Regions from separate parts of the Vibrio sp. NH-7 genome, predicted to be linked through region 1. Evidence: predicted binding sites of a transcription regulator. Region 1 holds the regulator's gene; each other region holds the start of a gene.
What was found. Region 1 encodes MetJ, which represses methionine synthesis genes. Its sites were predicted from a motif close to TTAGACNTNTANANGTCTAA; they were not measured.

Region 1 (4,266 bases):
GAAAACTCATCATGAAGTATTGCCAACAAGGCGTCTTGTTCTTCCGATGTGATCAACTCTTCAATCAAGGAAGTTTGGAACTGGCGGAGGCTTTGCAGCACTTCATGCGCTAGTCGACCATCTTTGTTGAGGGATTCAAGGAACTCGATCAGTCGGTTGGTGGTTTTTCCTGCTGCAGAGACGACAATCAGGTCTTCGCTGTTGGAGTACTCTTTTAAGATGGTGACTACGCGGCGGTAACATTCGGGATCGGCGAGGCTACTGCCGCCAAATTTATGCAGCTGACGAGAAGCAGTCATTAGCATGCCTCCTTGGTTTGATTAAAGGCGCGGTCTAAGTCTGCAATTAGGTCACCGGCATCTTCTAAACCGACTGACAAGCGGAGCAACTGATGAGTGACTCCCGCTTCTGCAAGCGCCTCTTCACCCATCGCTCTGTGTGTCATCGAAGCTGGGTGGCAGATCAAACTCTCTACGCCACCCAAAGACTCGGCTAGTGAGAAGAGTTCGAGCTGGCCAACGAAGTGTTTGAGCTGCTCAAAGCTTCCTGCAAACTCAAAGCTGAGCATAGAGCCAAAGCCAGACTGCTGTCGTTTCGCTATTTCGTGTCCTGGATGATCCGGAAGACTCGGATGATAAATGGCTCCAACAAGGTCTTGGTTTTTGAGGTACTCAAGGATTTGCGCCGAACTTTCTTCATGCACCTTCATGCGAGCCCCTAAGGTGCGTATGCCACGTAGGGTCATATAACTGTCAAATGGAGTACCTGTCGCGCCGATACAGTTGCCCCACCAAGCAAGCTCCTCTGCATGTTGCTCGGTTTTAGTAACGACCACGCCACCAATGACATCTGAGTGGCCATTAATGTACTTGGTGGTTGAGTGAATAACGAAGTCTGCGCCTAATTCGAGAGGCTTTTGGAACACTGGTGTTAAAAAGGTATTGTCGACACCGACGAGCGCACCAACCTGTTTTGCTTTGGCGCATACTTTTGCGATATCGACCACGCGCACTAAAGGGTTGGAAGGGGTTTCAATCAGGATGAGTTTCGGTTTTAGCGCAATGGCGGCATCGAGTGCTTGCTCGTCCGATTGATCAACAAACTGCACTTTGAAGTCACCTTTCAGTGAGCGCGTGTTGAATAAACGGTATGTGCCACCGTAGCAGTCATGAGGCGCGATGATGAGGTCATCTGGGCCCAAAAATGCAGACACCCATAAGTTGAGCGCAGAGGTGCCACAATTTGTCACTACCGCGCCTTTGCCTGACTCTAACTCAAACAATGCAGTTTCAAGCAAACCTCGGTTCGGGTTGCCGGAGCGGGTATAGTCATACTGAGGAACTTCACCAAAGGCTGGAAAGCCATAGTTTGTCGAGAGGTAAATAGGGGGAACAACAGCGTGGTGTTGAGTATCTGATTCAATACCAGTACGTACGGCAATGGTGGCTGGCTTATGGGCGCTCATAAGTGTTTCCTTTCGAACAGTGGTGACAACTTGTAGGGAATACGATATACCTGATGGATGTTAGATATATGTTATTCCATCTCCATATCTCACCACTTTACTTCTCATTTTTAGAGACGTCAACACTTCTAGACGTCTATATGTCTTTGCTTGTGGCTATAAATACCGCTAAAATTGCGCTTTACTCAACTAAACATAAAAATGAATTAAGGTGCGCAATGGCAGACTGGAATGGCGAATACATAAGCCCATACGCTGAGCATGGAAAGAAAAGCGAACAAGTAAAGAAGATCACGGTTTCTATTCCATTGAAAGTATTGAAGGTATTAACGGATGAGCGTACTCGTCGTCAGATTAATAACCTACGCCATGCAACAAACAGTGAGCTATTGTGTGAAGCATTTTTGCATGCCTATACCGGTCAGCCACTACCAACGGATGAAGATTTACGAAAAGATCGCCCAGATGATATCCCTGCAGAAGTGAAAAAACTGATGGAAGAAATGGGGATCGAGTACGAAGCGTTTGACGAAGAATAAAAACACGCCTTGGTTAGTCCATAATTGGTAACAAACGCACCTCTTAATTTGCTGTCGTCGATTTGTTTCAGATACTAAAAAGCCGCTGACTTTAGGTTAGCGGCTTTTGGTTTTCAGAGGCGTGACGATTACGCTTCCATGTAGCCTTCAGGCATATCGATACGTGCAACGCCAGAGTCAACGGCCGCTTGTGCCACAGCTTTAGCAACGCGAGGTAGTAGGCGAGCATCCATTGGTTTTGGAATGATGTAGCTTGGTCCAAACTCTAAGTGGTCTACGCCCGCAGCTTTAAGGACTTCTGCCGGCACTTCTTCTTTTGCCAGTTGACGAATCGCATCAACCGCTGCAAGTTTCATTTCATCATTGATTTCACTTGCGCGAACATCCAATGCACCACGGAAGATGAATGGGAAGCAAAGAACGTTGTTCACTTGGTTTGGATAGTCAGAGCGGCCCGTACCCATGATGAGGTCATCACGCACTTCATGTGCCAGTTCCGGCTTGATCTCTGGATCAGGGTTAGAACAAGCAAACACAACAGGTTTGTCGGCCATCAGCTTTAGAGCCTCCGCCGGAAGTAGGTTAGGACCAGATACACCTAAGAACAGGTCCGCGCCTTCGATCACATCTTCAAGCGTGCGTTTATCTGTATTGTTGGCGAATAGCTGCTTGTACTCATTTAGGTCGTCACGACGAGTATGAATGACCCCCTTACGGTCAAGCATATAAATCTTTTCACGCATCGCGCCACATTTGATCAGTAGCTCCATACAAGCTACAGCGGCAGCACCTGCGCCCAAACAAACGATCGTCGCCTCTTCTAGCTTTTTACCTTGTAGCTCGATCGCGTTAAGCATGCCCGCCGCAGTAACAATTGCAGTACCGTGTTGGTCGTCGTGGAAAACAGGAACATCACAACGTTCAATCAGTTGCTTTTCAATTTCGAAGCAATCCGGTGCTTTGATGTCTTCTAGGTTAATACCACCAAAGGTGTCAGCAATGTTAGCGACAGTGTCAACGAACTCTTCAATAGTGCGGTGTTTGACTTCAATATCAATCGAGTCCAAACCAGCGAAGCGTTTAAATAGCAGTGATTTACCTTCCATGACTGGTTTTGAGGCCAGCGGACCTAAGTTACCTAGACCAAGAATCGCAGTACCGTTTGAAATAACCGCAACCATGTTGCCTTTAGACGTATATTTGTAAACATTGTCTGGGTTTTGCGCGATCTCACGAACGGGCTCCGCTACACCTGGGCTGTATGCTAACGCGAGGTCAGTTGCGGTCTCCGCAGGTTTGGTAAGTTCAACAGAGATCTTACCGGCTGTTGGGTAAGCATGGTAATCCAACGCCTGTTGACGGAATTGTTCTTCAGGGGATAGTTCTTGGTGATTGTCAGATGACATAGGTGTAGGTACTCGTTATTAATGTTTGGAAAGGGGGAATCCATTCTAGAGTAACTAAGTCAAGCTGCAAAGGTCAGAATGCGACCTGTAACGCCAAAAGGTGTCAATTCACTGGAGATTAGACCAGATGAATAGAGATGTCGCTAGGAATTCTCAATATTGATGAAGCAATACACTGCGTTAATAGAGACTTTTCTGAACGTGGAAAACAAAAAAGGACGCCAGGGCGTCCTTTTTAGATTCGGCTAAGAAGTGATTACTTCTTGCTTGATAGAGCACCGAAACGCTTGTTGAAGCGATCAACACGGCCGCCTGTATCAACGATACGTTGCTTACCAGTGTAGAATGGGTGACATTTGTCACATACGTCTAGGTGGATTGACTCTTTAGCTAGAGTTGAGTTGAACTCAAAAGAGTTGCCACAAGAACATGTTGCTTTAACAGCTTTGTACTCTGGGTGGATACCAGCTTTCATGGGAGAACCTCTAATATAGGCCGTGTCGCTATCCGAATCTTAGCCGGACACCACACGTAGTTAAAAAATAGCTTGGATACCGCTGCCATTGGCGAGCCATATCTCTAAGGCGCGCTATAGTAATGAATCCATCTCTCTGAATCAACCCGTTTACAGAGAAAAGTGCTACTTTTTTAGCCGAATATGGCAAAGGCACTTGTTGGTATTCACTCAAGCCAAGTTTTGGTCAACAAATCCCGTCTCTTTCTACTTTTGACCTTTTCCCTTACACTGGTTTGGTCTCACTTTACACTTCTTTAATGGCTATTATGCGACCAACGATTGCGCGAGTGGCGTTACCTGTTCCACTGGACAAACAGTTTGATTATCAGATCCCTTCAC
Region 2 (4,266 bases), 1.4 Mb from region 1:
CTTATTGAGAGCATCACTGCATCGCTACCTTGGTACTGAATCGAGCGCACTTCGATATGACAATCAATTTTGTCGCCATTTTTAGTGAGCATTTGCGCCTCAAACTGAGTCTGCCCCTGATGGTACATGCGATACATGCGGTCGATCTGACATTCAGGTTGATCGCTGTCTGGGCACAACAAATCCAGCGGTTGGTGGACGACTTCTTCATGTTGATAGTCAAGCAGCAGCAATGCGGTCTGATTGATGTCGACAATCTCCCGCTCTCTCACCAAAACCATAGCAATGGTTTGGCTTTGATACAGGGCATCAAATTTTTGTTGGGTATCGTGAAGCAGCTCTTGAGCACTGGACGTATTACTCGCTAGGGTTTTGACCAATTTAATCAAGCGATCGAGTTCATCCTTGTTTGGCTGGTTTAACCCTTCCAGTTGATAGGATGAAAACAGCTCATCAATGTCTTTCTCGAGATCGGAAAAGCGAACGGCAACTCGGCGCCGAAACATCAAAAACGTTGCCAATGAGATAACCACAGCAACAATCGCGACAGCCACAAACAAATAGCTAAAAAGCACACTGCCCTTTAAATAGTGAACGCGCTCAACCACCGTCGTGAGGTGTGCGACAGGTTCGCCTGACATCCCCGCGAGATCGACAGTCTGAATTAAGGTTCGCCGCGTTTTCTCGATCTCTGGAACCAATGAACCTTGATGGGAGTCAGAAACGTACTCAATCTTATTATCAGCAATCAAGATCGAATTGTAGTTGCCGGGAAAACGTGCCGTTAAGTTCTGGCCCCAGATAAGCCAGCCAGAGGATGCAGATGTGCCATCACTGTTTCTTACTGGGGACAGAGTGATGATCCATACTTGGTCATCAACGCTGAGCAAGCCACTAAAACTTTCTCGAAATGAATCCAGTACCTTGTTCATCTTGGAAATGTGCTCCAAGACTGCAGACTCAGACATGATTTTGGCTGGTAAGGTGACGGGTTCGCTGTCCCCGTCACGACGCTCGATAGAATCGATAACTTGCCCTTGCAGATCAGTAAAAATCATCAGATCTAAACTCAGCGCGTCAAGGGACTCTTGGACAAGGTTTCTTTCCCGATAGTCACTTAAGCTCGCACCTAACAGCAATTCATGCGTCTCGTCCCAGTATGCCCAATCATAAGAGCGGACCTCTAGCTCTTGAACCATGGTCGTGATTAAGCTTTGCGCCTGTGCACTGGCACGATTAGATTCCATGGTTTCTAAGCTGTCTAAGCTGAGCAAAAAAAAGTATCGGGTAATGTAGAGACAGCTGAGGGTGATGCCAAGAAGACCAAAGATAAAGTAGAGGGCGGTTTTGGTTTCCAGCTTAAGGTTAAACAAGCGAAGTCGATTCATATGATTTTGTTATAATTTTACAAGTCATTATCAATATTATAGAAATAACCGCCCGCTCGACTTGATATGCGTCTAATTTAATTAATAGAGATGTGAAACAGATTCACTAAATGCCGAAATTCAGCGTTTAAAAACCTCGCTTGCGCCAAAATTCGCCTTCGTCTTTTGCAAACACCTCAAACGTTTTACTTGCAATGACTTCACCTTTTAAGCGAATACTCATCGCCCACTTACCGATATTAGAGTCATAGCCATCAATTGGGTCTAACAGCTGGATGGTATCACCAAGGTAAAAGTCCCAATCATTACTGCCAATGTGAAGCTCCCCAGTAAAGGGCTCCAAAACCTGCCCCTTTTTTCCTTTTACCCCCGGGTGGTCAATACAGTATTCAATCACTGACCCCTTGGCTTTTTTGATATTGACGATGAAACCAAACTCTGTCTCCTCTTGCGCGGGTACCTTGGTCGTAAACTCTTGTATTTTCGGAAGGTGTTTGGATTTTGAGTCCCAATCTTGATAGATGCCGTACGACGTGATTTCTACGATGGGTGAACGCTTTGCCATGATTGACTCCGGTTATGGTGACAGTTCTTCTGAATATCAGATGTCGCTTTTTGCTGTTGAAACGAGTGTCCAAGCGGCAAGTGTATTAGAAATTGGCACACATTTGCTATCGACATCTCATTCTGATTGCGCTAAGTTTGGATGTATAGACGTCCATAATCATGCTTAGGGAGTAAGCTGTGCCAATTAAGATCCCCGATCAATTACCTGCATCTGACGTACTGCGACAGGAAAACATTTTCATTATGCCAGAGTCTCGCGCTTCGACTCAGGAAATCCGTCCGCTAAAGGTTCTGATCCTCAATCTTATGCCGAAGAAAATCGAGACGGAAACCCAGTTCTTACGTCTACTGTCGAACAGTCCGCTTCAAGTAGACATTGAGCTGCTGCGTATTGACAACCGCCCAAGCAAAAACACCCCGACTGAACACCTCGATAACTTCTATCGCCAGTTTGAAATGGTCAAAGAGCGCAATTTCGACGGACTCATTATCACAGGTGCACCTCTTGGCTTGGTTCAGTTTGAAGACGTGATCTATTGGGACCATTTGAAGACCATCATGCAATGGGCTAAAGAGCATGTCACTTCAACCTTATATGTCTGTTGGGCGGCGCAAGCAGGTCTCAAATTGTTATATGATCTGCCCAAACGAACACGCAAAGAGAAGCTCTCTGGGGTTTATCACCATCAAATTCACCATCCTTACCACCCAATTTTGAGAGGGTTTGATGACAGTTTCTTAGCACCTCATTCTCGCTACGCAGATTTCTCCGCAGAGTATTTAGAGGAACATACCGATCTCGATATTCTTGCTACATCCGATGTCGCAGGTGTTTACCTGGCCGCCACCAAAGATAAGCGAAACGTGTTTGTAACTGGTCACCCTGAATACGATTCCCTCACTTTACATCACGAGTACATTCGCGACCTTGGTGAAGGCATGGAGCCCGCAATTCCAGTTAACTACTACCCGAACAACAATCCAGACAATAAACCTATCGCCAGTTGGCGAAGCCACGGGCATCTGCTGTTTGCCAACTGGTTAAACTACTGCGTTTACCAACAAACGCCGTACGATCTTGACCACTTTAGCGAAGCTAACTTTACCAAAGATGACTAAGACAAGATGGAAGGGTTCGTTTGAACCCTTTCTTCCTTTCATCGGCATATATGCAACTTAGACAATCAATAGTGCCGTGTCTGTCGCATAGTGAATCTGAGCCCATCAAACTCTTTCGCGCTTTACGTTATACATGCTGTTAAACCCTTAAAAAGACACAGCTTATGCGTTCACTTTCTTTCATTCTTAGCTTAATGCTCGTTGGTTGCGTCACCGTTGACGCCACCAATCAGTCTGACCCCTCCTTCAACCCAACCGAACGTGCTGAAGCCCGTATCGCACTGGGTATTGGTTATCTTGAACAAGGAAACATGGTAAAAGCGCGCGAAAATCTAGAGAAAGCACTCGATCACTCGCCCAATTACTATCGCGCCCAACTTTCAATGGCACACTATTTTGAAAAAGTAGGCGAGACTCAATCTGCCGAACGAATGTACAAAACGGCGCTCAAGCAGCATCCAAGAAATGGCAACGTGTTGAATAACTTTGGTACCTTTCTTTGTAAACAAGGTGACTACAGCAGCGCTGACAAATACTTTAATGCAGCCATCGATCAACCTTATTACTATTTGATTTCAGGTAGTTACGAAAACGCCGCGATGTGCGCCTTAAAAGCAGGAAACAACGAACAAGCCAAATACTACTTTACTCGCACACTCGATCATGACCCATATCGCGCGAGCTCAATTTTGCACCTTGCTAAGCTAGAGATTGAAGATGGGGAATATACTCAGGCTCGCATCCGATTGATGAAGTTCCACCAATCTTATGGACTGCAAAAGCCGTCGCTCAAATTACTGATCAATCTTGAAGAGCAGGCAGGAAACCCCTCATTGCAACAGCAATATCAGGCCAAATTGGATAAAATGGGTTAACGGGGTTTACGCTTAGTATGATGCGTTTGGCGCCGTTTTCTAACTCGACTCGCGCGTTGTATTTTTTGATATTCGTTGTAAAGAATGTAGATAAAGCCAATCAGACCGAGCAGAAACAGCATTGCAAAAAGCCATAAAAAACTGGTGCAGATCCACGCGGGCTCACAGGGCATATAAATTTCAAATTCCATATGCCCTCCTCACGTTAACTGATTATTGAAACCAAGCTTTGCGCTCAGCGTCCGTTTTAAAGGTCCAAGCCATAAAGCGACTTATCTTCTGCCCTTGGCTCATCTCGATAATCCTAACTTCTCTCG
Region 3 (4,266 bases), 560 kb from region 1:
GCGCCAGAGTATCACTGGCACAGACGATGGCTTGTGTCTCGGGTTTGAGGACTTTATCGACAAGTAGGTAGGCACTTTCATGATTCAACTGACCAGTTTGGTAGCAAGCCTCTAGTGCATGAGCGCGACACCAAGTTAAGTAAGCATCCAGACGCAACTTACCCGTTGTTTTGTCACTCGGGTCCACTCCGATAAAGGCAATACGGCTGAGCGATTTTTGCTGAAGATACTCGAGCGCTTTGATGATCACTTGCTCGTTATCGTAATTGATTGAAGAGACTTGATCCGTATCCATGGCAATCACCACGGTACGGTTTTGCCAACTGCCCAGTTTGGTCACATCAAAATCACTAAAGCCAAACACGATAACTCCGTCGACATTACGCTTTTTCAGCACATCAAGGTGGGCATTAGTTTTGTCGCGATCAAACTGGCTTTCCATAATCACCACGTCATACCCCGCGGCATAAAGCGTGTTGAGCATGCTCCCTACCGCTTTGTTCTCTGATGGAGAGTCCAAACGTGAAATGATCACCCCAACGACTTTTTGACTTCCACCGCGCATGGTTTGCGCAGACTTGGAAGGTACGTAACCGGATTCTTGAATCACTTGTTCGACTTTCGCCCGCGTCGCAGGCTTTACTTTCGGATCATTGGTCAATACTCGAGATACGGTCGACTTACCGACGCCCGATAACTTAGCAATATCAAGAATGGTTAGTTTTTTACTCATAGGGGGATAGTTAGCTTCCTAGTCTCATGGTTAACGAATCGCGAAGTCTGTGTTACTCGTCGAACTGACAATTTTTGTATATGGAGCGTGCAAATTCCAATCGTGCATTCGTACCTTTGGTATGCAACACAATAGGGTTAGCGGTTGCGGCAGTACCATCATCCAGTATGTATTTGGTTCCAGAGCCTGACGGGACTTGTATCAAAGGGAACTCTTGCTGATCCACTTTCAGCCAAGCTTTTTCTTGCCCTGGTAGATAACCAACCTCAAATGCCTGACCCGCGTCACATTGGTACTGAATCCAGTCCCCTTGAAAGGTGTTGTCTGATTGTGACGCTGATTGGGAGCAACCTGCTAAGGCTACGCCCATCATCACGATAAATCGTCCTTTTTTCATCATGACCTCCAAACAAACAAGGGCCGCCAAAGCGACCCTTTCATGCTATTTAGTGAGATAAGCTGGCACGTCTTTAATACTGTCTAGCACAACAGAGGCAAGCGCCTCACCTTTGTCAGTGACTGGCTTACCTGTACGAACGAGAATTTTGGTTCCTACGCCAGCAGCATCCGCTGCCATCATATCTTCCGCTTTGTCACCAACCATGACAGAGTTTGCCATGTCAATTTTCAAAAAGTCTCGTGCTGAGATAAACATACCAGGCTTGGGTTTACGGCAATTACACTCTTCTTTGTATTTACCTTGTCCATGTTCAGCATGGTGAGGACAGTAGTAAAAACCATCAAACTCAACGCCATTATCGACAAAGTTCCAGTCCATCCACTGTGTTAAGTCCAGGAAGCGATCTTCACTAAACTTACCACGAGCAATACCAGACTGGTTAGTCACCAAGACAAGCAAGTAGCCCATCTCTTTCAGTTTCTTCGTCGCTTCAAACACGCCTTCGATAAATTCAAAATCATGCTCATCATGTACGTAACCATGGTCGACGTTAATCACGCCATCACGATCTAAAAAGACTGCTGGTTTAGCCAAAATATGCTTCTCTATCCGTTACTTTCTTTGGGGTGAATTACCCAGTTATAGTAAGAATTATTGCACGCTTTATTTCTTTCATCACTATCTAATTACCAAACGATTGAGCAAAATAACCATTTAGACGTCTAGACGTAAAAATATCTATTGACAGAAAACACGCGAGACCATAGCATCGTCTACTAAATGAGATGTAGTTCAAAATTATCTACTGCTCCCAAGGTAATCGGATTAGCGAGTTTCTCGATGATTGAAATTAATCAAGTTAATAAGGTGTTTTATCAGGGCAAAAAGGAAATCAATGCCCTTAAAGACATCAATCTACACATTCCTCAAGGAACGATTTTCGGTGTAATCGGCTCATCTGGAGCAGGGAAAAGTACGCTTATTCGCTGTGTAAACATGCTGGAAGCCCCAACAAGTGGCTCTATCATTGTTGACGGCGTGGACCTCACTAAATTATCAAAGTCTGAACTGAGCAAAACACGCCGCAACATCGGCATGATTTTTCAGCACTTTAATCTGCTTTCTTCTCGCACTGTATTCGATAATGTCGCGCTTCCACTTGAGCTGGCTGGCGCCGAAAAAGAAAAAATCAGCACCAAGGTGACAGAGTTATTGAAACTGGTTGGCCTTGCAGACAAGCATGAAAGCTACCCATCCAATCTAAGTGGCGGCCAGAAACAGCGTGTTGCGATTGCTCGTGCACTGGCATCGGATCCAAAAGTGCTGCTGTGTGACGAAGCCACCAGCGCCCTCGATCCTGCGACCACTCAATCTATTCTTGAGCTACTTAAAGAGATCAATCGCAAGCTGAATATCACAATGCTGCTGATCACTCACGAAATGGACGTAGTGAAAAGCATCTGTCACGAGGTGGCCATTATTGGTGGTGGCGAGCTCGTTGAAAAAGGCACGGTCGGCGAAATCTTTGCCCACCCGAAAACGGAATTGGCCCATGAGTTCATTCGCTCGACGCTGGATCTCTCCATCCCAGAGGATTACCAAGTTCGCTTGCAAGAAACTCGAGTTGAAGGCAGCTACCCACTGGTTCGCTTAGAGTTTACGGGGGCAACAGTAGACGCACCACTGATGACGCAAATTGCACGCAAGTTCAATATAGACGTCAGCATTTTGAGCTCTGATCTTGATTACGCAGGTGGTGTGAAGTTCGGCATGATGGTCGCTGAACTGTTTGGTAATGAGCAGGATGACAATGCTGCTATCGAATTCCTCCGTGAACATAACGTAAAAGTAGAGGTATTGGGTTATGTCCTTTAATACAGTATCAGAATGGCTAAACCTCAATGGCAACTTGCTGATTGGCGCCACTTGGGAAACCCTTTACATGGTCGCGGTTGCCGGAATTGTTGGATTTGCCGTGGGCATTCCACTTGGTGTTATTCTCCATACCACGAAAAAAGGTGGTCTACTCGAAAACACCAAGCTTAATAGCATACTTGGTGCCATCGTGAACATCGGTCGCTCTGTTCCATTCTTGGTATTGATGGTTGCCATAATCCCTGTGACAAAAATTTTAGTCGGCACCTTTATCGGTACTACAGCCGCTATCGTACCGCTTACCATCGGCGCAATTCCATTTGTCGCTCGTTTGATCGAAGGTGCCTTGCTTGAAGTACCAACAGGTCTGGTAGAAGCAGCACAATCGATGGGCGCAACACCGGTACAAATCATTTCTAAGGTATTGCTTCCTGAAGCGCTACCGACCATCGTCAACTCAGTCACCATTACATTGGTTACGCTAGTCAGCTACTCAGCAATGGCCGGTACGGTAGGTGGTGGTGGCCTAGGTGACGTCGCCATCCGTTACGGCTTCCATCGCTATGATGTGGTCATAATGGCAGTAACGGTCGTGATGCTGATTATTTTAGTGCAAATTATTCAATCTATCGGCGATGCCATTGTGCGCCGCGTCGATCACAGATAAAAATTATTCGATTTATTACAAGGAGATAGTCATGAAATTCAATCTTAAAGGTCTTTTGGCAATTGCCGCTGCTGCATCAGCATTAGTGTTATCTGGCTGTGGCGAAAAAGCCGCTGACAACAGCAAAATCAAAGTAGGTGTTATGGCAGGTGCTGAAGCACAAGTTGCTGAAGTTGCTGCAAAAGTAGCAAAAGAGCAATACGGCCTAGACGTTGAGCTTGTTACTTTCACTGACTACGTAACGCCTAACGCTGCATTGGATGACGGTTCAATCGATATCAACGCATTCCAACACAAGCCATACCTAGATCAGCAAGTGGCAGATCGTGGTTACAAACTGACTATCGCAGGTAACACGTTCGTTTACCCAATCGCTGGCTACTCTAAGCAAGTAAAATCTGTGGATGAGATCCAAGAAGGCGCGCGCATCGCTGTTCCAAACGATCCAACTAACCTAGGTCGTTCACTACTACTTCTTGAGCAGCAAGGTCTGATCGAACTTCGTGAAGGTGCAGGTCTACTAGCAACGGTTCGTGACATCACGGCAAACCCGAAAAACATCTCAATCGTTGAGCTAGATGCTGCGCAACT

Region 2: metA (homoserine O-acetyltransferase MetA) is a predicted target of MetJ. The motif match lies at 2,091-2,110, and genes of this name have one in related genera.
Region 3: metN (methionine ABC transporter ATP-binding protein MetN) is a predicted target of MetJ. The motif match lies at 1,848-1,867, and genes of this name have one in related genera.

The regions. Positions count from the first base shown of each region.
Region 1 is NZ_CM132187.1:2,851,178-2,855,443, reverse strand. It holds gene ACUALS_RS13280 (bifunctional aspartate kinase/homoserine dehydrogenase II) at 1-299, opposite strand, end outside; gene ACUALS_RS13275 (O-succinylhomoserine (thiol)-lyase) at 299-1,465, opposite strand; gene metJ (met regulon transcriptional regulator MetJ) at 1,684-2,004, shown strand; gene ACUALS_RS13265 (malic enzyme-like NAD(P)-binding protein) at 2,133-3,410, opposite strand; gene rpmE (50S ribosomal protein L31) at 3,667-3,885, opposite strand; gene priA (primosomal protein N') at 4,194-4,266, shown strand, end outside.
Region 2 is NZ_CM132187.1:1,424,573-1,428,838, reverse strand. It holds gene ACUALS_RS06710 (bifunctional diguanylate cyclase/phosphodiesterase) at 1-1,388, opposite strand, end outside; gene ACUALS_RS06705 (DUF3859 domain-containing protein) at 1,516-1,953, opposite strand; gene metA (homoserine O-acetyltransferase MetA) at 2,133-3,074, shown strand; gene pilW (type IV pilus biogenesis/stability protein PilW) at 3,239-3,949, shown strand; gene rlmF (23S rRNA (adenine(1618)-N(6))-methyltransferase RlmF) at 4,163-4,266, opposite strand, start outside.
Region 3 is NZ_CM132187.1:2,289,272-2,293,537, forward strand. It holds gene treR (trehalose operon repressor TreR) at 1-733, opposite strand, end outside; gene ACUALS_RS10610 (MliC family protein) at 786-1,133, opposite strand; gene gmhB (D-glycero-beta-D-manno-heptose 1,7-bisphosphate 7-phosphatase) at 1,176-1,727, opposite strand; gene metN (methionine ABC transporter ATP-binding protein MetN) at 1,974-3,008, shown strand; gene ACUALS_RS10625 (methionine ABC transporter permease) at 2,998-3,675, shown strand; gene ACUALS_RS10630 (MetQ/NlpA family lipoprotein) at 3,707-4,266, shown strand, end outside.